DNA from 3 places in the Streptomyces sp. NPDC045021 genome. Region 2 is predicted to be linked to each of the others. Evidence: riboswitches for the same ligand, from Rfam matches in the RefSeq annotation. Region 2 holds a riboswitch; each other region holds the start of a gene.
What was found. A riboswitch is a leader RNA that binds a small molecule or an ion and turns the genes downstream of it on or off. The one in region 2 is predicted to bind cyclic di-AMP.

Region 1 (7,094 bases), on a different contig from region 2:
TCCTCCGGGGCCGCATGCCCGGCCTGGCGGGCCCGGTTGACCGCGATCAGCCGCCGTTCGGTCTCGTGCGAGGCCCATTCGAGGGTGGCGCAGGTCCCGGCGAGGCCGCTCTCGACGGCCAGCACGCCGGGGCGTCCGATGAGGCAGGCGTACTCGCCGCTGCCGCTGCCGTCGATGACCACGACATCGCCGTGGCACAGCGCCTGCAGGGCGATCGAGCGCAGCAGGCTGGTCGTGCCGGTGCCCGGCCGGCCCAGCGCCAGCAGATGCGGCTCGGTGGAGCGCGGCCCGGTCCGCCAGACGACGGGTGGGGCGTCGCGCACCTCGTCCCCGTCGGCGACCGGCACGGTGCGCTGGACGGTCTCGGAGTCGGTGAAGCCGAGGACGGTTTCGCCGGGTGCGGTCACGAAGCGCTGCGCGGTGATCCCGGTGGACAGCGGCGCCAGCGCGGTGAGGGTGAGGTGGTTCTCCTCCTCGTTCCAGTCGAAGCGGTACTCGCGGCCGCGCCCCGCCTTGGCGTGCAGCAGCTGCTCGACGCGGGAGCGCGCCGTGGCCTCGCCGTCGGTGAAGTACGCCGGGTAGCGCAGATGCAGCCGGGCCAGCCGGCCGTCCTCGAAGGCGTACTCGCTGAAGGCGCTGTCCCAGCCGCCGTCGCGCGCGTAGAGCGGGGCCGGGTCGTCGGGGTCGGACAGATACGGCACCAGCGCCTCGTACAGCGCCTGGAGCTTCCCGGTCTCGGCCTCGGTGGGTCCGGTGGGCTCGGGGGCGGTGCGGTCGCGGCCCATCCAGCCCGCGCAGGCCAGCACCGCGCCCAGGGCCAGCAGCGGCCCGTACGGCATCAGCGCGACGACGACGAGCGCGGCGGCGCCGAGCAGCAGCGCGGGGCCGCGCCGGTCCTTGGGGGTGCGGACCCACCAGCTGCGGGCCCAGCCGGCCTGCATGCGCATGCCCCGGGTGATGGTGATGAGCGGATGGAGCACGTCGGTGGCACTGTCGGCGGCGGTCCGCGCGATGTCGCGGCTGCGCGCGAGTGAGGGCCGGCTGTTCACGATGGTCGCGAACGACGGCCTGCTGCTCAGGATGCTGGGGAGGGGGCGCCTGGCCACGGATGCTCCAGTGGGTGGGTTCGCGGGAGGGTGGCGGGTCGTGGGTGACGAGGTGGGGCCCGGAGCGCTGCGAAGCGTCCGGGCCCTGGGGCTGCCGTCGTAGACGGCCCCGCTAGATCTTGATCCCGCCCAACAGGCTCGCCAGGCTGGCTCCGCCGGCCTTGATGCTCGGGGCGATTCCGGTGCCCGCGAGGTAGAAGCCGAAGAGGGCGCAGACGAGGAGGTGGGAGACCTTCAGCCCGTCTTTGCGGAAGAACAGGAACGCGATGACGCCGAGCAGAACGACGCCTGAGATAGACAGGATCATTGGGCTTTCTCCTGGGTGATGGGGACGGTCACCATGAGTTCTTCCAGGCTCACAAAAAGTAATGGGTGGTGGAAAGTGGTAAATGGGTGATTTGTAGGAAATTTCCCCCGAATGGTCGTTCCGGAAGCCCCTCGGAGCGATCTCGGCGCGATCCTTGCCGGGCCGGCCGCGGGTCATGTCCGCCCTCACGCGAATGGCGCAGCCAAGTCGCCCGAACAGGCGAGTGACCCCGCCGATCCAGGGCCAGGGCCTGGCGCCGCGTATGCGACGATGCCGCCTATGCGGCTGACCCCGATCACCTGGCCCCGGCTGGCCGGGACCCTCGCCGACCGGGTCGCCGGCCTCACTCCGACGGCCGCCAGGCCGTGGCTGCGGGTGGCCGTCGACGGCGCCCCGGCCGCCGGACCCGCCGCGCTGGCGGACGCGCTCGCCGACGAACTGCCCGCCCGCGGGCACCGCGTGCTGCGGGTGCGCGCCGCGGACTTCTGGCGCCCCGCCTCGCTGCGCTTCGAATACGGCCGCGAGGACTCCGACGCCTACTACGACCTGTGGTTGGACACCGGCGCGCTGCGCCGCGAGGTCCTCGACCCGCTGGCACCGGGCGGCAGCGGCCGGGTGCTGCCCTCGCTGTGGGACGCGGCCACCGACCGCGCGACCCGGGCCGGCTACGTGGAACTGCCGCCCGGCGGTGTCCTGCTGCTGGACGGTCAACTGCTGCTCGGCCAGGGGCTCGACCTCGACCTGACGGTCCATCTGCGGCTCTCCCCGGCGGCCCTGGCCCGGCGCACCCCGGACGGCGAACGCTGGACGCTGCCCGCCTTCGGCCGATACGCCGACGAGGTCCGCCCGGCGGAGGCCGCGGACGTCCTGGTGCACGCCGACGACCCCCGGCACCCGGCCTGGAGCGGACATCCCTTGCCGCCGGACCACGCGGACGGCTAGCGTCGCCCCCCACCATGACCTTCGCGATCGCGCCGATGAGCGCCGAGCACATACCCGAGGCCGCCGCCCTGTACGACCGCTGGTCCGGACACTCCCGAAAAGGCAGGCCGCCGGGCGCCCCGTCCGGCGAGGAACTGCTCGGGAAGCTCCTCGCGGAACCCGACACCGAGGCCTACTTCGCCCGGGACAGCGGCGGCCGGCCTGCCGGATACCTCGCGGCCACCCCGCTCGACCTCGCCGAGGACGCCCCCGCCGCGCTCCGCAGCCACCCGCGCTCCGCGGTGGTCCGGCACGGCGGGCACGCCCCCGCGCCCGGGCAGCGCGACAACGCGGCGCTGCGCGCCCTGTACACCGAGGCCGCCGCCCGACTCGTCGCCCAGCGGCGACTGGTGCACTACGTCGAACTGCCGGCGTCCGGGACCGGCGCGATGGACTGGTGCCAACTGGGCTTCGGATTCGAGGAGATGTACGGGCTGATGGCCGTCAAACCCCGCGGCCGGCAGCCACGCGGAGTGGACGGGCTGAGCATCCGCCGGGCCGGCCCCGGCGATCTGCCGCAGATCGGCCGGATGGCCTCGGAGTCGGCCCGCTACCAACGGCAGTCCGCGATGTTCCTGCCGCAGTCCGACGCCGCACTGGCCGCGATGCGCACCCGGTACACCGACACCCTCTCCGATCCCCGCTGCGCGGCCTGGATCGCCGCCCGCGGCGGCGAGGAGATCGGCATGGTCCTGCTCGCCCCGTCCCCGGCCGGCCCGGTCACCCCCGACGCCTGCGTGGAACTGGCCGAGGCGTACGTCGAGCCGTCCGCGCGGGGCGAGGGCGTCAGCCGGATCCTGCTGGCCACCGCGGTGGCGTGGGCGTACGACCACGAGTACCGGCACATCGGCGCGCGCTGGCACTCCGCCTCGCCGCTGGCGGCCGGTCACTGGCCGGCGGTGGGCTTCCGGGTCGCCGCCTACCGCCTCAGCCGCGTCCTGGACCCCCGGATCCGCCCGGGGCAGGCTCCAGGACCGTCCGCGGGACAGTCCCAGGGACAGGCGTCGGCGCATCCCGCCATGTGACGGCGCTCACACCCGGCCCGCCGAGTGAGCGGGCTCACGCGTGTGATACGCAGCGCTGCCGACTTGTCCACGGTGCGTTCACCACATCGGCATTTTGTGACGCTTTCCATGTGCGGACTCACCGAACGTGAAGGAATCGCATACGCACAGACCGGACCTGCCGACATAGGGTCACGGAAATGCGCGGGTAACTCGCGACGTGATATGCGGCTCATTCCGGATTGTTGCCCAGCCGTCGGGAGTTCGTTTAGCTTCGCTCTCCTGCGGGTCGAGTGCTCGCAGGATCCCACCGGGTGGAACGCCTAGTCCTGCCGCTGCCCGGTGTCTTGAACACCAAACTTCTACGGCAGGAGCGGGGGACCCAGGTAAGTGCCGTTCCCGAAGATCGGGAATGGCTTGGGGTGAAGTCGCAATGCGTCGCGCCGTAATGGCGCATGCCGCGACCGGGCATCTCCGGCCCGAACCCGACAGCTCACCTCGCCGGCGTAGGAGAGGAACTCCTTCATGCCCGCAAAGGGAAAGCACCGTCGTGGCCGTATGAACCGGCTCACCAAGATCTGCGTCGCGGCCGGTACCGGTGGCGCCGCTCTCGCACTTCCGCTGGCCATGTCGTCGAACGCCTTCGCGGCCGACACGCACGTAGCCGCCGCGAACGCCGCCACCACCACCCCGGCGCACGCCGCACAGCCCGCCGCCAAGGCCGCTCCGGCCAAGGCCGCTCCCGCGAAGGGCCACGACGCCTCCTACAAGGTGGTCCACGGTGACAGCCTGTCGAAGATCGCCGACGTGCACCACGTCAGCGGTGGTTGGCAGAAGCTGTACACCGACAACAAGGAGACCGTCGGTGGCAACCCGGACCTGATCTTCCCCGGCCAGACCCTGGCCCTCGGCGCCAAGGCCGCCCCGTCGCACTCCGCGCCGTCCTCGCACCCGGCGCCGAAGTCGTCCGCGAAGTCCTCCTCCGCGCAGGCCAAGAAGGCCCCGGCCAAGAGCGACTCGGCTGCGAAGTCCTCGTCCTCCGCCACCAAGGCCCCCGCCGCGGCGAGCTCCTCCTCCGGTTACACCCTGCCGGTCTCGGGCGCCAGCATCGGCACCCCGTACCACCAGGCCGGTTCCAGCTGGTCCAGCGGTTACCACACCGGTGTGGACTTCGTCGTGCCGACCGGCACCACGGTGAAGGCGATCGCCGCCGGCACCGTCGTGTCCGCGGGCGACGGTGGCGCCTACGGCAACCAGGTCGTCATCCGGCACAGCGACGGCAAGTACTCGCAGTACGCGCACCTGTCCTCGCTGTCCGTCTCGGCCGGCGAGACCGTCACCGAGGGCCAGCAGATCGGCCTGTCCGGCGCGACCGGCAACGTGACCGGCCCGCACCTGCACTTCGAGATCCGCACCGGCCCCGACTACGGCTCGGACATCGACCCGGTCGCGTACCTGAACGAGCACGGCGTGACCGTCTGATCCGTCCCGCGACCCGCGTGCGATCCGTGTGATCCCGCGACCCCGTGAGACCCGGAGTGCCCGCCCGATCCTGGACCTGACCCCAGGACCGGGCGGGCATTTCCGCGTTCCGCGGCACGCCGCCGACGGCGCCGGGTCAGCCGGCGGGGTGGTTGTAGCCGAACACCCGCGCCCCGGTCTCGGAACGCGGCTGGTGGCTGGAGCCCTGTTCGAGCAGGACGTAGGTGCCGGGGCCATGGCGTAGGTCGCCCTCGATGACCTCGCCCTCGGCCACGTAGTAACCCTCCCCGACCGTCTCGTGGACATCGACGCCGGGCCACCGGGAGCCGGGTGCGAAGTCCACCACCCAGAAGCTGAACGGGGCCGGGCCGGGCAGCTCGCGCAGCAGGACGCCGGGGCCGATCTCGGTGGTGGGCACATCGTCGACGTGGAGGGCCAGCACACTTCCCGGTGCCCGTAGAGCCTGATCAGGTGCGTTCATACGGTCAGCATCTCCCGGCGGGCCCGCTCCCGGCAGGCTTTTCCTCGCGGGCGATCACCCGAAAAGGGCGGCGAGTTCGCCGCGGGAGGCGATACCGAGCTTCGGATACGCCTTGTACAGGTGGTAGCCGACGGTGCGCGGGCTGAGGAAGAGCTGAGCTGCGATGTCCCGGTTGGACATTCCCTGGGCGGCGAGCCGCGCGATCTGCAGCTCCTGCGGCGTCAGTCCGGCGAGCACGCCCGGCTCCTGGCTCTGCGGGGCCACCGTGCCGGTCGCCCCCAGCTCGCTGCGCGCCCGGTCCGCCCACGGTCGGGTGCCGAGCCGCTCGAACACGTCGAGCGCCGCCCGCAGCTGGCCGCGCGCCTCGCTCTTACGGCGTGCGCGCCGCAGCCATTCACCGTAGAGCAGCCCGGTACGGGCGTGTTCCAGCGGCCGGCGGTGCTCGTCGTGGAGCTTCAGCGCGGCCGTGAAGTGCGCCTCGGCCTCGGAGTCGGGGGCGAGCAGTGCCCGGCAGCGCAGCACCAGCGCGTCGGACCAGGGCTGCCGGGAGCGGGCCGCCCAGCGTTCGAGGCGGGCGAACGGCTCGGCGGCGCGCGGGCCGAGGCCCAGCCGGACGGCCGCCTCGACGAGGTCGGGGGTGCTGCGGGTGGCACAGAAGTGGTGCCGCAGCGGCTCATGGGTGAGCCGCTCCAACCCGTCGAGCGCCGACCGCGCCCGGCCCAGGCACAGATCGAGCATGCCCTGCGTCCAGTACGCCCAGGGCGCGCCGGGCGGCATCGCGGCGCCGGCGACGACGGCGAGGGCGTCGTCGGTGTACGTCCGGCAGCGTTCCTCGTCCCCCTCGACGGCCGCCAGATAGGCCAGCACGCTGCTGAACTGGCTGATCCACTGCTGCTGTCCGGTGTCCCCGGCGATCCGCAGCGCCTCCTGCGCGGTGGCCAGCGCGTCACGGTGCCGGCCCGCGAACACCTCGGCCTCGGCCATGAAGAACAGCACGGTCGGCAGCCGCCCGATACCGCCCCGGTCGCGGCTCTCGGCGGCGAGCGCGGCGGCCAGTTCATGCGCCTCGTCGTCCTGCCCGACGGCCAGCCCGGCGCCGCACAGCAGCATCAGGTCGCGCGGGTCGCAGGCCCCGGCGGCGCGGGCCGAGGCGACGGCGGCGGTCAGATCCGGCGGCCCGCCGGCGGCCGGCGGACCGAGGGCGGCGGTGATGAAACGGGCCACCGGCGCCACGGAACTCGTCGCGGGCAGTACCAGCGCGTCCAGCCGCTGCACCGTGTCCGCGACGTCCTGTTCGCCGAGGTACCAGGCCGTGTGGGCGGCCTGCATGAGCATCCGGGCGGCGCGCTGCGGATCGGCGGCGGCCGCGTGCCCGGCGCCGTCGATCAGCAGCCGGTGCGCGGTGGGGAAGGAGCCGCTCAGGAATTCCGCCAGGGCCCGGACGTGGTGGAGCCGGGCCGTCAGCACGGGATCGGGGCTGCGGCGCGCGGCCTGCTCGGCGAAGTCACGGGCCCGGTCCAGTTCACCGGCCTCGGAGGCCGCCTCGGCCGCCAGGGCGAGCCGTCGGGTCCTGGCGTCGGGATCGGTGCTGAGACGCGCGGCCCGCTCGAAGGCGAGGGAGGCCGCCGTGTAGCCGCTGCGGTCCCTGGCCCGCCCGGCGGTGTCCTCCAGCGCGCCGGCCGCCGTCTCGTCGGGACCGGTCGCGGCGGACGCCAGATGCCAGGCCCTGCGGT
Region 2 (7,094 bases):
GACGGGCGCGAAGCCCCGTAAATGGGCATTTGGGTGATCGGTGCGATCTTGACGACCGTGCCGGTGTGTGGCGCGTGGATCATGTTGCCGTCGCCTATGTAGAGGCCGACATGGCTGATGTCGTCGTAGAAGAAGACCAGATCCCCGGGCTGCAGATCCGACGTCGAGACGCGCTCGCCGACCTTCACCTGGTCCCAGGTGGTGCGCGGGATGTCGATGCCGGCCGCCTTCCAGGCCGCCTGGGTGAGCCCTGAGCAGTCGTACGAGCTCGGACCCGTCGCGCCCCACACGTACGGCAGGCCGAGCTGCCGGCGGGCGAAGGCGACGGCCTTCGCCCCCTTCGACGACGTGCTGGTGTGGGAACCGGTACCGCCGGTGCCGGTCCCGGTCCCGGTCTTCGCGGCCTCCTTGGCGGCGGCCTCCCGGGCAGCCTTCTCCTTGGCGGCGATCGCCGCGGCGCGCTTGCGGTCCTCCTCCGCCTTCTTGGCCGCCAGCGCCGCCAGCCGGGCCTTCTCCTGCGTGGTGAGGGTGTTGAGGAGCGTCTGCGCCGCCGCCAGCTTCTCCTTGACGGTCTGCTTCTCCGTCTCCAGCTTCGCCCGGGAGGCGTTCAGCGCGTCGAGGCTCTTCACCGCCTCGGTGCGCTTCTGCGTCGTCGTGGCCTGCTGGGTGCGGAAGTTCTCGACCGCTTCCTTCTGGTTGCTGGTCATCCGCTTCATCTGGTGCGTCTGGTCGAAGAACTCCTGCGGATCGGCGGAGAGCAGGAACGCGCTCGTCGTGTCGACACCGCCGCTGCGGTACTGGGCGGCCGCGTACTGGCCCAGGACGCGGCGCGAGTCGTTCAGCGACGCGGTCCGCTGCGCGACCTGGCTCAGCAGCGCCTCGACCTTGGCGCTCTGCTGGTCGGCCTGCTCCTTGGCGCCGTTGTAGCGCTCGGTGGCGACCTCGGCGTCGTGGTTGAGCGCGTCGACCTTCGCCTGGACCTCTTCTATGGAGGGCGGCTGCGGCTGCGCGGGCGCCGCGCTCGCGGTCTCGCCCAGCAGGGTGACGGTGGCCAGCGCCGCCGCGGTGAAACCGACCGCCGCGCGGGGGCCGGTGGTGGTGAGCAGGCCGGCGCGTATGCCGGGGCGGGGTTTGCGGTGGGACGCCAAGACGGGAAGTCCTTCCGTAAACCGCTTACCGGGTTAGCTGTCGGGTTCGGGCTGTCGGAAGGTCGCCCTACGGTCCGAACGGAGTTTCCCGTGCGGGCCGATTCACCCCAGTGATGCTTGTGGGTCCCCGGCTGCGGCTTGCGCCGCACTCAGCGGAGACGGTCCGTGACGGCGTGTTGCCGAAGTAGAGGACGGACCGCCTGGTCCGGCACGGTAGCCAACTCTCCTGTCCGGTGGGAAGACCGGTGTCCGATAGGCCCGAAACCATTTCGTGATGTGAGCGCAACGGTCGGGTCCGGTCGCGGAGAGTGATGGTTTTTCAGGGTCGGGCAGCGTCATGGGCAGGGCCATGGGCAGGGTCAGGCTCGGGTCTGTGCGGACTCGGGCAAGCGGAGTGTGAGGTGTCAGTGGGGGCGCCTAGACTCGGGAGGCGATGAGCAGCCTCTTTGACGACAGCTTCCTGGCCGACCTCCAGGCCCCCGACCACGCGCCGGAATCGGCCCCGCCGCCCCCGGAGCACGGGACCGAGCACCGGCCGGACGATGCCGCGGACGACCTCTTCGGCGGGCGCTTCAACGAGCCCCCGCACGGCGGCCGGGACGCGTACTACCGGGACGGGGCCGCCCGCCCCGTCGTCGACCCCGCCCAGCTCCTGGAGGGGCTGAACGAGCAGCAGCGCGCCGCCGTCGTGCACGCGGGCGGTCCGCTGCTCATCGTCGCGGGCGCCGGATCGGGCAAGACGCGGGTGCTGACGCACCGCATCGCCCATCTGCTCGGCACGCGCGGCGCGCACCCGGGCGAGATCCTCGCGATCACCTTCACCAACAAGGCCGCGGGCGAGATGAAGGAACGCGTCGGCGACCTCGTCGGCGCGCGCGCCAACGCGATGTGGGTCATGACCTTCCACAGCGCGTGCGTGCGCATCCTGCGCCGCGAGAGCAAGAAGCTCGGCTTCACCTCCAGCTTCTCGATCTATGACGCGGCCGACTCCAAGCGGCTCATGGCGCTCGTCTGCCGGGACCTGGACCTCGACCCCAAGCAGTTCCCGCCGAAGGCGTTCAGCGCGAAGGTCTCGAACCTCAAGAACGAGCTGATCGACGAGGAGGACTACGCCCGCCAGGCGGAGAACGCCTTCGAGAAGCACGTCGCCGAGGCGTACGCGCTCTACCAGGCGAGGCTGCGCGAGGCCAACGCCCTGGACTTCGACGACATCATCATGACCACAGTGCACCTGCTCCAGGCGTTCCCCGACGTCGCCGAGCACTACCGGCGCCGGTTCCGCCACGTCCTCGTGGACGAGTACCAGGACACCAACCACGCCCAGTACACGCTGGTGCGCGAGCTGGTCGGCACCGGCGACCACACCGCCGAGCTGTGCGTGGTGGGTGACGCGGACCAGAGCATCTACGCCTTCCGCGGCGCCACCATTCGCAACATCCTGCAGTTCGAAGAGGACTACCCGCAGGCGACGACGATCCTGCTGGAGCAGAACTACCGCTCCACGCAGACGATCCTCACGGCCGCCAACGCCGTCATCGAGCGCAACGCCGGGCGCCGCGCCAAGAACCTGTGGACGGAAGCCGGCGACGGCCCCGTCATCACCGGGTACGTCGCCGACCACGAGCACGACGAGGCGCAGTACATCGCCGAGGAGATCGACCGGCTGACGGACGCGGGCGACTCCCGCCCCGGCGACGTCGCCGTCTTCTACCGGACCAACGCCCAGTCGCGTGTCTTCGAAGAGGTCTTCATCCGCGTCGGCCTGCCGTACAAGGTCGTCGGCGGGGTGCGCTTCTACGAGCGCAAGGAGGTCCGCGACATCCTCGCGTACCTGCGCGTCCTGTCGAACCCCGAGGACACCGTCCCGCTCCGCCGGATCCTGAACGTGCCCAAGCGCGGCATCGGCGACCGGGCGGAAGCGATGATCGACGCCCTGTCGCTGCGCGAGAAGATCTCCTTCGCGCAGGCGCTGCGCCGGGTCGACGAGGCGTACGGCATGGCCGCCCGCTCCTCCAACGCGGTCCGGAAGTTCAACGAGCTGCTGGAGGAACTGCGCACCATCGTCGAGTCGGGCGCCGGCCCCGCGACGGTCCTCGAAGCGGTGATGGAGCGGACCGGCTATCTATCGGAGCTCCAGGCCTCCACGGACCCGCAGGACGAGACCCGTATCGAGAACCTGCAGGAACTCGCCGCCGTCGCCCTGGAGTTCGAGCAGGAGCGGGCCGCCGCCGAGGACGCGGAGCCGGGCACCCTCTCCGAGTTCCTGGAGCGCGTCGCGTTGGTCGCCGACTCGGACCAGATCCCGGACGACGAGGAGGGGGGTGGCGTCATAACGCTGATGACGCTGCACACCGCCAAGGGCCTCGAGTTCCCGGTGGTCTTCCTCACCGGCATGGAGGACGGGGTCTTCCCGCACATGCGGGCGCTGGGCCAGGCCAAGGAGCTGGAGGAGGAGCGGCGACTGGCGTACGTCGGCATCACGCGGGCGCGCGAGCGGCTGTACGTGACGCGGTCGACGATGCGCAGCGCCTGGGGCCAGCCCTCGTACAACCCGGCCTCGCGCTTCCTGGAGGAGATCCCGCCCACGCTGATCGACTGGAAGCGGACCGGCCCGGTGGCCACGCCCGGGGCCGCGATGTCCGCCGCCGCGGCCTCGCTGTCGTCTTCGCGCGCCAAGGCCGGGCCCAAGGGCTTCGCGACCCGGCGTACGACGGACCGGCCGGTGATCGCGCTGACGGTGGGGGACCGGGTCACGCACGACCAGTTCGGCCTCGGGACGGTCGTCGGGGTCAGCGGTTCCGGATCGGACGCGCAGGCGACCGTCGACTTCGGCGAGGAGAAGCCGAAGCGGCTGCTGCTGCGGTACGCGCCGGTCGAGAAGCTCTGACGCGGGGCTCACGCAGGAGTGGACCGGGGCGGCTTCGGCCGTCCCGGCCTTTTTCGTGCTGTGTTGAGGGGTGGTCGGGCGGGCCTTTGGGTGGGTGCGGTCAGCGGGGGTCGAGCCCGTGCGCCAGCAGCCACGGCAGCGGGTCGATCGGCGAACCGCCGTGCGGCCGGACCTCGAGGTGCAGGTGCGGGCCGGTGGTGTTGCCGGTGTTGCCCGAGTACGCGATGACCTGGCCGGCCTTGACCGAACCGGAGCGGATCTTGGTGCTGCTGAGGTGGCAGTACCAGGTCTCGGTGCCGTCGGCGGCGGTCACTATGGCCATGTTGCCGTAGGAGCTGTTCCACTGCGTGCGGATGGTGCCGTCGGTCACGGACGACACGGGTGTGCCGGTGCCGACCGGGAAGTCGATGCCGGTGTGCAGTGCCATCCAGTTGACGCCGGACTGGCCGTAGTACGCGCTCAGCCCGCGCTCCGCCACCGGCAGCAGGAACTTCGGCCGAAGGGCCTCCTTGCGCGCCGCCGCGTCGGCCTTCGCCTTCTTCGCGGCGGCCTCGCGGTCCTTGAGGTCGATCCGCTCCTGCGTACGGCTGGCGCGGGTGGCGAAGTCGTCGGCGTCAGAGGTGACTCCGGCGAGCTGCGTGTCGAGCTTCGAGGCGGCCGGGTTGGTCGCGGCCGTGGCGGAGGCCTCGGTCTTGGACGTCGCATGGGCGCCGGGCACGTCGGTGATGGCGGCTGCGGCGCAGGCCGCCACGCCCATGACGGCGACCGACGGCACCGCGATGGTCAGGAGCGCGGAGCGCTTCGCGGGCCGCTTGCGGCGGCAGCCGCTTCCGCCGCCGCGGGGGGCCGCGGGGACGGGGGCCATGTCGGACTCGGATGCGGACTCGGGGTCGAGTTCGAGGTCCGGCTCGGGGTCCAGGTCGTGATCGAGGTGGAGATCGGCTTCGGGCTCGTGGGCGAGGTCGTGCGCCGGCTCGTGCTCGGGAGCGGTCTCCGGCTCGTACGCGTACTCGTCGGTGTAGCCGGTGCCGTACTCGTTCCCGTACTCGTTCGGGTTCCCGTTCCCGTTCCCGTTCGCGTTCCCGTACGGCGGTGCTTCGGCCGTTTCGGCGGCGTATCCGGGCGCGGGCTCCGGGGCGTAGCCGTGCTCGACGGGCCCGGCCTGCGCGGGCACGGTGTAGACGCCGGTGTCCCAGGACATCGCGTCGTACGTGCCGGTCGGGTAGCTGCCGGTGTCCTGGCCGGGGGCGTTGTAGCCGTATGCCGGGTACTGGCCGGAGTCCCAGTTCTGCTGCGGCTGCTGCTGTTCCTGCTGCTGGAACTGCGGCTGGTGCTGGGACGGGAAGTGCGGCTGGGGCTGGGACTGCTCGGGGTAGGTCTGGTAGCTGCCGGTCTGATAGGTGCCGGTCTGGGCCTGCCAGAAACCGCTCGCGTCGTAGCTGCCCGTTTCGTACACGGACGCGTCATAGCCGTGCTGTGCCGGCTGCGGGATGAACGCGTAGCTGCCCGTGGCGCCCGTGTCCGTGGTGCCGGTCATCGCTCCGAAGAGCGGATCGCCGTCCGCGAAGGTGGTGCCGATGTTCTGGTACGAGCCCGTGGAATAGGGGTCGTAGCCGTAAGCACCGTAGTCGGGGGTGTACCCCGACGGGTGACGATCGTTCACCGCCTACTTCTCTTTCGCCTCGGCAGCAGGAGAATTAGCGGTGACTGTAGCCCCCTACCCCCGACGGCGACAATCTTCGGCAGGTTCCGGATCCGCGCAATGCGTTGTGTTCGAATTGAATTCGACAGCTATGCGGCGTCCACGGCCCCCAACTCGCGCTCCTCGCCGATCAGGGCCTGGCGGATCCCGGCCGCCACGGTGGCGTGCACCGGAAGTGCGAGATGCCCGATTCCAGCTACTTGCACATTGTGTACCACCAGGTCGGGATGGTCGATGCGGGCGGTTTCCACCGGGATCATCAATTGGTCCAGGTCGCTCCAGAAGGCAACGAAATGCGTGCGGCAACCCGGGGCCGGTTTCGCCAATTCGCGCAGGAGGTCGGAACCCGGACGCATTTGCCGGACGATCGGGTGCGGCGTCAGGAGCGGGGCCGCGCGGGTGCCGGAGTGCGGAGTTCCCAGCGTCACCACTGTGCGTACCCGGGCATCTCCGCCGAGTAGCTGAACGTAATAGCGGGCGATCAGGCCGCCCAGGCTGTGGCCGACGATATCCACCTGCCGCTGCCCGGTCTGTTCGCAGATCTGCTCGACATGGCGGCCGAGCAGCGCGGCGGCGGTACGGATGTCGCAGCTCAGTGGGGAGTAGTTCAGAGCCTGGACGTGCGTCCAGCCATGCTTTCGCAGGGAGCGGCGCAGAAGGGTGAATACCGAGCGGTTGTCGACGAAGCCGTGCAGCAGCAGGACGGGAGGGTGCACGGCCTCGGCCCGCAGCAGTGCCGCACCGGAGGGGGCGTCCGTGGCCGTGGCCGTGTCTGTGCCCGGGAGCGCGTCCGTGGAGGGCCCGGGGCCGGAGCCCGACAGGTCACGCTCGGGCAGGATGCCGGTCGGATAGAGGAAGAGATGGCCGGTCAGGATGACGAGCTCGAAAACCGCGGCGCGTAGGGCGGCTGTGCTGCGCAGCCAGCGGCCCGTGGCGACGGCTCCGAACGACAGGGCGCTCATGGCCCACCTCCCGTGCGGCACGACGGGAAACAGCTCCGTCCCCCGTGTGCCCTAGTCCGGAGAGCCGTACAGCAGGCCCCGGCTCCCCGGGAACACGTTGGGCCCGCGGGCCACCTCCGGCGGAACGGAGGACGGCGGCGGGCCCAACGTATTGCGAACGTGTCCCATCGTGTGATTTCCCCCTCGCTGACCACCGCGAAACTGTCGGGTACGGGATGCTGGAGATAACGTTCGTTCACACTCGGTCCCGCTTGTGGTCCCGCTCGGCCGGCGATGACGCCGGCAATGTCATGGAGGCAGTGATGGGAGTGTCCGGTCCGATCCGCGTGGTGGTGGCCAAGCCGGGTCTCGACGGTCATGATCGCGGGGCCAAGGTCATCGCCAGGGCGCTGCGC
Region 3 (7,094 bases), on a different contig from region 2:
CGCCGAAACGCTGCTCGCCGAACTCGGGCCGGACGCGTGGCCCGGTTGCTCGGGACCCGCGGGGCTCGTCACCGGCGGCGTGCCGGCGAAGGTCGACCCGGGTTCGATCCTGACCCCGGCCCCCACGACGACGCAGACGACGCCGACGGCGCCCGCGACGCCGAAGACCCCTCCGGCCGCCACGACGCCGACGACTCCGTCGACGCCCACGGGCACCTCGGCGCCCGACCCTGCGACCGTTCCCCCGGGCACCGCCAAGCAGCCCACCGGCGCCCCCACCACCACCCCGGACCCGACGGCCACCACTCCGGCCCCGGGGCAGAGCCAGGGCAAGCACGCCAAGCCCGAGTCGCCCGAGTCCGCCGGCGGGCTCTCCACCGACCGCGCCTCGCGCGATGCCGACCGGCCCACCGACACCGACGGCCTGAGTGATGACCAGAAGGCCGGTCAGAGCGATGTGGCGAGCGACGGCACCTACGTCGTGGTGTCGGGCGACAACCTGTGCGACATCGCCGCGGACCACCATCTGCGGGGCGGATGGAAGGCACTGTATGGGGCAAATGACCAGATTGTTGGGGACAATCCCGACCTGATTCTCCCTGGCCAGCACCTCGACTTGAGCTACTGAGTCCGCTCAACACGATCCCGGCACCCCGGTCCTTGTGACAAGGGTCTCCGTGGCGCCTGTGACCACCCGCTCGCGCTCCGCCGACTTTCTCCCTTCCGACCTGCGGGTCTGTGCGCCCGCTCAGCCGGACAGGGGAGTTGCTGTACGACACCGGGATGTTTGTCCTCGCCGGGATCGTGTGTTTAACGTCTAACTGCTCGCCACAGCGGGCCCCGCCGGTCAGGATCGCCGAGTCCTGCCGCCGACCGACGGGAACAGTCGACGCGAAAGCGCCGTAGGCAGGAGCGGGGGACCCAAGGTCTTCCGCCGGCCCGGCCCCGAACTCGTGGGGGACGGACCGGCTTGGGGTGAAGCAGCGCGGCGAGAGCCGTGCAGCCGGGCAACTCACGCCCGAACCCGACAGCTGACCTCGTAGGCGTCGGTGAGGATGACACATCATGGGTAAGCACCGTCGCCCGTCCAAGTTCACCCGAATTGCCGCGATTGCCGGTGTTACCACCGCTGCGATCGCCGTTCCGCTGATCGGTGCTTCCGGCGCCTCGGCCGCTTCGGTCGCCACGTGGGACGCCGTCGCCCAGTGCGAGTCCGGTGGCAACTGGTCGATCAACACCGGCAACGGCTACTACGGTGGCCTGCAGTTCTCCCAGTCCAGCTGGGAAGCGGCCGGTGGCACCGCGTACGCCGCCCGCGCCGACCTGGCCACCAAGGACCAGCAGATAGCGGTGGCCGAGAAGCTGCTCGCCCTGCAGGGCCCGGGTGCCTGGGCCTGTGCCGGCGCCGGCAACCTCACCGCCGGTGGCCCGGCCGCCAACGTGGACACCTCCGGTTCCGCCACGAAGAGCACCCCGTCGAAGAGCACCACCTCGCGCGACACCTCGGACACCGCCAGCCGCAGCAAGTCCGAGAACCGCGCCCCGGTCAAGAAGGCCAAGCCCGCCGCCAAGCCTGCCGAGACCAAGAAGGCCGCCCCGGTCCAGCAGGGCACCGGCGAGTACAAGGTCGTCACCGGTGACAGCCTCTCCGAGATCGCCCAGGCGCACCACGTCGCCGGCGGCTGGGAGAAGCTGTTCGAGCTGAACAAGAGCATCATCAGCGACGCCGACCTGATCTACCCGGGCCAGCAGCTGCACCTCAGCTGAGACCGGGAACCGCGGGCCGCGACCGCACCTGACTCACCGGCAGCCGCCCCGCCGGTTCCCGTCCGCTGAACCCTGATTCCCCCGGCCAGGCACGCACTCCCCCCGAGCGTGCCGGGCCGGGGGTTTTCCCGTTGGTCACGCGGTGTAAGGCACCGTTGGTCACCTGTTGTAAGTCTTTGGGCCCTTTTTCGTCTCAGGGGTCGGCCGATCGACTGGCCGACCCTCCTCGGGCGGTTAGGCTCGTGTCGCAAGAGCAGAGAGACACGCATCAGCTGTACACAGCCTGAAGGAGACACTCGTGCCGTCCATCGACGTCGTCGTAGCCCGGGAAATCCTCGACTCACGAGGCAACCCCACCGTCGAGGTCGAGGTCGGCCTCGACGACGGCAGCACCGGCCGCGCGGCCGTGCCGTCCGGTGCCTCGACCGGAGCTTTCGAGGCCCTGGAGCTTCGCGACGGTGACAAGAGCCGCTACATGGGCAAGGGCGTCGAGAAGGCCGTTCTCGCCGTCATCGAGCAGATCGGCCCGGAGCTGGTCGGCTACGACGCCACCGAGCAGCGGCTGATCGACCAGGCGATGTTCGACCTGGACGCCACCCCGGACAAGTCCTCGCTCGGCGCCAACGCCATCCTCGGCGTCTCGCTCGCCGTCGCGCACGCCGCCTCCGAGGCGTCCGACCTGCCGCTCTTCCGCTACCTCGGCGGTCCGAACGCGCACGTGCTGCCGGTCCCGATGATGAACATCCTGAACGGCGGGTCGCACGCCGACTCGAACGTGGACATCCAGGAGTTCATGATCGCGCCGATCGGTGCCGAGTCCTTCTCCGAGGCCCTGCGCTGGGGCGCCGAGGTCTACCACACGCTCAAGGGCGTGCTGAAGGAGCGCGGGCTCTCCACCGGCCTGGGCGACGAAGGCGGCTTCGCGCCGAACCTCGACTCCAACCGTGAGGCGCTCGACCTCATCGTCGAAGCCATCAAGAAGGCCGGCTACCAGCCCGGTCAGGACATCGCGCTCGCGCTCGACGTCGCCGCCTCCGAGTTCCACAACGAGGACGGTTCGTACGACTTCGAGGGCAAGAAGATCTCCGCGGGCGAGCTCTCGGACTACTACGCCGAGCTGGTCGCCGCGTACCCGCTGATCTCCATCGAGGACCCGCTGAACGAGGAGGACTGGGAGGGCTGGAAGGCCCTCACCGCCAAGCTCGGCGACAAGGTCCAGATCGTCGGCGACGACCTCTTCGTCACCAACCCGGAGCGCCTGCAGCGCGGTATCGACGAGGGCTCGGCCAACGCGCTGCTCGTCAAGGTCAACCAGATCGGCTCGCTCACCGAGACCCTCGACGCGGTCGAGCTGGCCCAGCGCAACGGCTTCAAGTGCATGATGTCGCACCGCTCCGGTGAGACCGAGGACGTCACCATCGCCGACCTCGCCGTTGCCACCAACTGCGGCCAGATCAAGACCGGCGCCCCGGCCCGCTCCGAGCGCGTTGCCAAGTACAACCAGCTCCTGCGCATCGAGGAGATCCTGGACGACGCGGCGGTCTACGCCGGTCGTTCCGCGTTCCCCCGCTTCAAGGGCTGATCGGCGGCACTGCCCGCAGGTCTGACCTACGTCCCCGTGCCCGGTCCCGTACCGTGGCCGGGGACGTAGGTACGTGCGGACGAGGGGAGACGGCGTGGGGGCGGATCGGTTCTCCACCGCGGCGCGGCTGAAGGCGATCGGCCAGGAGGCGCAGGCCCGCGTCTACCGCGCGGCGACCAGGCGCCCCGCCCCCCGGCGCAGCAAGCTCACCGGGCGGGCCGCGCTGCTGGCGCTCGTGCTCTGTGCGCTGATCGTCGCTCTCGCCTATCCGATGCGGCAGTACATCGCCCAGCGCTCGGACATCGCCGACCAGCGCAAGGAGGCCCAGCAGGCCAAGGAGCGCGTCGAGCAGCTGCGCGAGGAGAAGGCGCGCTGGCAGGACAACGAGTACGTGAAGACCCAGGCCCGCAAGCGGCTGCACTTCATGCTGCCCGGTGAGACCGGCTATACGGTGGTGAGTCCGACCCCGAGCGCCGGGCCCGTCAGCGACACCGGCGGCCGGCGGTCCTCGGACGAGGCCGCCGCGCACCGCCCCTGGTACGACAATTTCTGGGACAGCGTCGACCACGCCGACGCCGCCGGGAGCCCCTCCCGGCGGTAGCCGGGGCAACGCCCTCGCTGACCCTCCACGACCGAGAACGGCTCATGACAGATCACCCCGCTCCCACCCCCCGCACCACGCCGACCGAGGCCGACATCGCCGCGTTCAAGGAGCAGCTGGGCCGCCCGCCGCGCGGCCTGCGGGCCATCGCCCACCGCTGCCCGTGCGGGCAGCCGGACGTGGTCGAGACCCAGCCGCGGCTGGAGGACGGTACGCCGTTCCCGACGCTGTACTACCTGACCTGCCCGCGCGCCGCGTCGGCCATCGGGACGCTGGAGGCCGACGGCGTCATGAAGCAGATGACGGCCCGGCTCGCCGAGGACCCGGAGCTGGCCGCCGCCTATCAGGCCGCGCACGACGACTACATCACCCGCCGGGACGCCATCGAGGTACTGGAGGGCTTCCCGAGCGCGGGCGGCATGCCCGACCGTGTGAAGTGCCTGCACGTCCTGGTCGGCCACTCGCTGGCCGCCGGCCCCGGGGTGAACCCGCTGGGCGACGAGGCGATCGCGATGCTGCCCGAGTGGTGGCGCAAGGGCCCGTGCGTCAGCGGCGGCTGCCCCACCGAGCCCGCCCCGACGACGGACGAGGGGACCAGGTGACCCGGGTAGCGGCGATCGACTGCGGTACCAACTCCATCCGGCTGCTCATCGCCGACGCCGACCCGGTCACGGGTGAGATCGAGGACCTCGACCGGCGGATGACGATCGTCCGGCTCGGCCAGGGCGTGGACCGCACCGGACGGCTGGCGCCCGAGGCGCTGGAGCGGACCTTCGCGGCCTGCCGCGAGTACGCCGCCGCCATCAAGGAACTCGGCGCGGAGCGCGTGCGGTTCGTGGCGACGTCCGCCTCGCGCGACGCCGAGAACCGCGCGGATTTCGTGCGCGGTGTGGTGGAGATCCTGGGCGTCGAGCCCGAGGTGATCACCGGTGACCAGGAGGCCGAGTTCTCCTTCACCGGCGCCACCAAGGAACTGACCGACCACGACGGCCACGCGAAGCCGTACCTCGTGGTGGACATCGGCGGCGGCTCGACCGAGTTCGTGGTCGGAGACGACCATGTGCTCGCGGCCCGCTCCGTGGACATCGGCTGTGTGCGGATGACCGAGCGGCACCTGACCGCGGACGACGGCACGATCATCGATCCGCCGACGCTCGGCCGCATCACCGCCATCAAGGCCGACATCAACGCGGCACTCGACGAGGCGGCCGGCTCCGTCCCGCTGGAGCAGGCCCGCACCCTCGTCGGCCTGGCCGGCTCCGTCACCACGGTCGCCGCCGTGGCGCTGGGACTGACGGAGTACGACTCGGCCGCGATCCACCACTCGCGGATCTCCCTGGAGCAGGTCAGGGAGATCACCGGACAGCTCCTCGCGGCCACCCACGCGGAGCGCGCGGCGATCCCCGTGATGCACCCGGGCCGGGTCGATGTGATCGGCGCGGGAGCGCTCGTCCTGCTCCAGATCATGGAGCGGATCGGGGCCCGGGAAGTGGTCGTGAGCGAGCACGACATCCTCGACGGCATCGCCTGGAGCATCGCGTAGCACGAAGTTTGTGAAACTCTTCACATGAAGTTCCGGCCCTGCGGCGAAGTTTTCCAAGGCCGCAGGGCCCGGAACCCCTCAAAACCCTTGTGGCGCGGTGTTTCCTGGGTGTTACAGCCCTATGGAGACATGCCCAACGGGCGACGATCTTTGCTGATCAGAAGGTGCGCTCAACGCCCCGTCCGGGTCTCGGGTTCCCTCGGCGGACTGTGTGGCTGATCACGCGGCCGGGCAGTGTAGCAGAGGGTGTCCAGTACCTTGTGAAGGGGCTCACGAGCACCCCTCCATCAGGTGCTGGATACTCGAACCATGAGCACTTCGGAGCGTCCACGGATCCTCGTAGTAGGCGGCGGATACGTCGGCCTGTACGCGGCGCGCCGCATCATGAAGAAGATGCGGTACGGCGAGGCGACGGTCACTGTCGTCGACCCGCGCTCGTACATGACGTACCAGCCATTCCTCCCCGAAGCTGCCGCCGGCAGCATCTCCCCGCGCCATGTCGTCGTCCCGCTGCGACGCGTGCTGCCCGGTGCGGAGGTGCTCACCGGCCGCGTGATGAACATCGATCAGGACCGCAAGGTCGCGTCGATCCAGCCGCTCGTGGGCGAGACCTACGAACTGCCCTTCGACTACCTGATCATCGCGCTCGGCGCGGTCTCCCGTACCTTCCCGATCCCCGGCCTGGCCGAGAACGGCATCGGCATGAAGGGCGTCGAGGAGGCCATCGGCCTGCGCAACCACGTCCTCGAACAGCTCGACAAGGCTGACTCCACGACGGACGAGGATGTCCGCCGCAAGGCGCTGACCTTTGTCTTCGTCGGCGGTGGCTTCGCCGGCGCGGAGACCATAGGCGAGGTCGAGGACATGGCCCGCGACGCCGCCAAGTACTACCCGAACGTCAAGCGCGAGGACATGCGCTTCATCCTCGTCGACGCCGCCGACAAGATCCTCCCCGAGGTCGGCCCGCAGCTCGGCGAGTGGGGCCTGGAGCACCTGCGCGAGCGCGGTATCGAGGTCTACCTCAGCACCTCGATGAAGTCCTGCGTCGACAAGCACGTGGTGCTCGCCAACGGCCTGGAGGTCGACGCCTCCACGATCGTGTGGACCGCCGGCGTCAAGCCGAACCCGGCCCTCGCCCGCTTCGGCCTCCCGCTCGGCCCGCGCGGCCACGTGGACACCTCGGAGAAGCTCCAGGTGCAGGGCACCGACTACATCTGGGCCGCCGGCGACAACGCCCAGGTTCCGGACATCGCCGCCCGCAAGGCCGGCGTCGAGAACGCCTGGTGCCCGCCGAACGCCCAGCACGCGCTGCGCCAGGCCAAGGTCCTCGGCGACAACGTGGTCTCGGGGATGCGCGGCTTCCCGCAGCAGACCTACGCCCACGCCAACAAGGGCGCGGTCGCCGGTCTCGGCCTGCACAAGGGCGTCGCGATGATCGTCGTCGGCAAGACGAAGATCAAGCTCAAGGGCCGGCTGGCCTGGTACATGCACCGTGGCTACCACGGCATGGCCGTCCCGACCTGGAACCGCAAGATCCGGGTCTTCGCGGACTGGACGCTCGCGATGTTCCTCAAGCGCGAGGTCGTCTCGCTCGGCGCCAT

Region 1: another riboswitch for cyclic di-AMP. It lies ahead of AC07DC_RS17690 (M23 family metallopeptidase); the one in region 2 lies ahead of AC07DC_RS20520 (C40 family peptidase).
Region 3: another riboswitch for cyclic di-AMP. It lies ahead of AC07DC_RS38720 (transglycosylase family protein); the one in region 2 lies ahead of AC07DC_RS20520 (C40 family peptidase).

What each region holds. Positions count from the first base shown of each region.
Region 1 is NZ_JBWKIQ010000005.1:206,394-213,487, reverse strand. Features, by position in the region: gene AC07DC_RS17710 (hypothetical protein) at 1-1,106, opposite strand, end outside; gene AC07DC_RS17705 (hypothetical protein) at 1,219-1,413, opposite strand; gene AC07DC_RS17700 (nucleoside/nucleotide kinase family protein) at 1,693-2,355, shown strand; gene AC07DC_RS17695 (N-acetyltransferase family protein) at 2,370-3,419, shown strand; cyclic di-AMP (ydaO/yuaA leader) riboswitch at 3,741-3,918, shown strand; gene AC07DC_RS17690 (M23 family metallopeptidase) at 3,924-4,880, shown strand; gene AC07DC_RS17685 (cupin domain-containing protein) at 5,017-5,361, opposite strand; gene AC07DC_RS17680 (helix-turn-helix transcriptional regulator) at 5,416-7,094, opposite strand, start outside.
Region 2 is NZ_JBWKIQ010000006.1:281,872-288,965, forward strand. Features, by position in the region: gene AC07DC_RS20520 (C40 family peptidase) at 1-1,148, opposite strand, end outside; cyclic di-AMP (ydaO/yuaA leader) riboswitch at 1,155-1,313, opposite strand; gene pcrA (DNA helicase PcrA) at 1,582-4,035, shown strand; gene AC07DC_RS20530 (peptidoglycan DD-metalloendopeptidase family protein) at 4,136-5,698, opposite strand; gene AC07DC_RS20535 (esterase/lipase family protein) at 5,827-6,699, opposite strand; gene AC07DC_RS20540 (coenzyme B12-dependent isobutyryl CoA mutase small subunit) at 7,002-7,094, shown strand, end outside.
Region 3 is NZ_JBWKIQ010000021.1:20,911-28,004, forward strand. Features, by position in the region: gene AC07DC_RS38715 (transglycosylase family protein) at 1-628, shown strand, start outside; cyclic di-AMP (ydaO/yuaA leader) riboswitch at 889-1,061, shown strand; gene AC07DC_RS38720 (transglycosylase family protein) at 1,066-1,767, shown strand; gene eno (phosphopyruvate hydratase) at 2,066-3,349, shown strand; gene AC07DC_RS38730 (FtsB family cell division protein) at 3,444-3,950, shown strand; gene AC07DC_RS38735 (DUF501 domain-containing protein) at 3,995-4,552, shown strand; gene AC07DC_RS38740 (Ppx/GppA phosphatase family protein) at 4,549-5,493, shown strand; gene AC07DC_RS38745 (NAD(P)/FAD-dependent oxidoreductase) at 5,803-7,094, shown strand, end outside.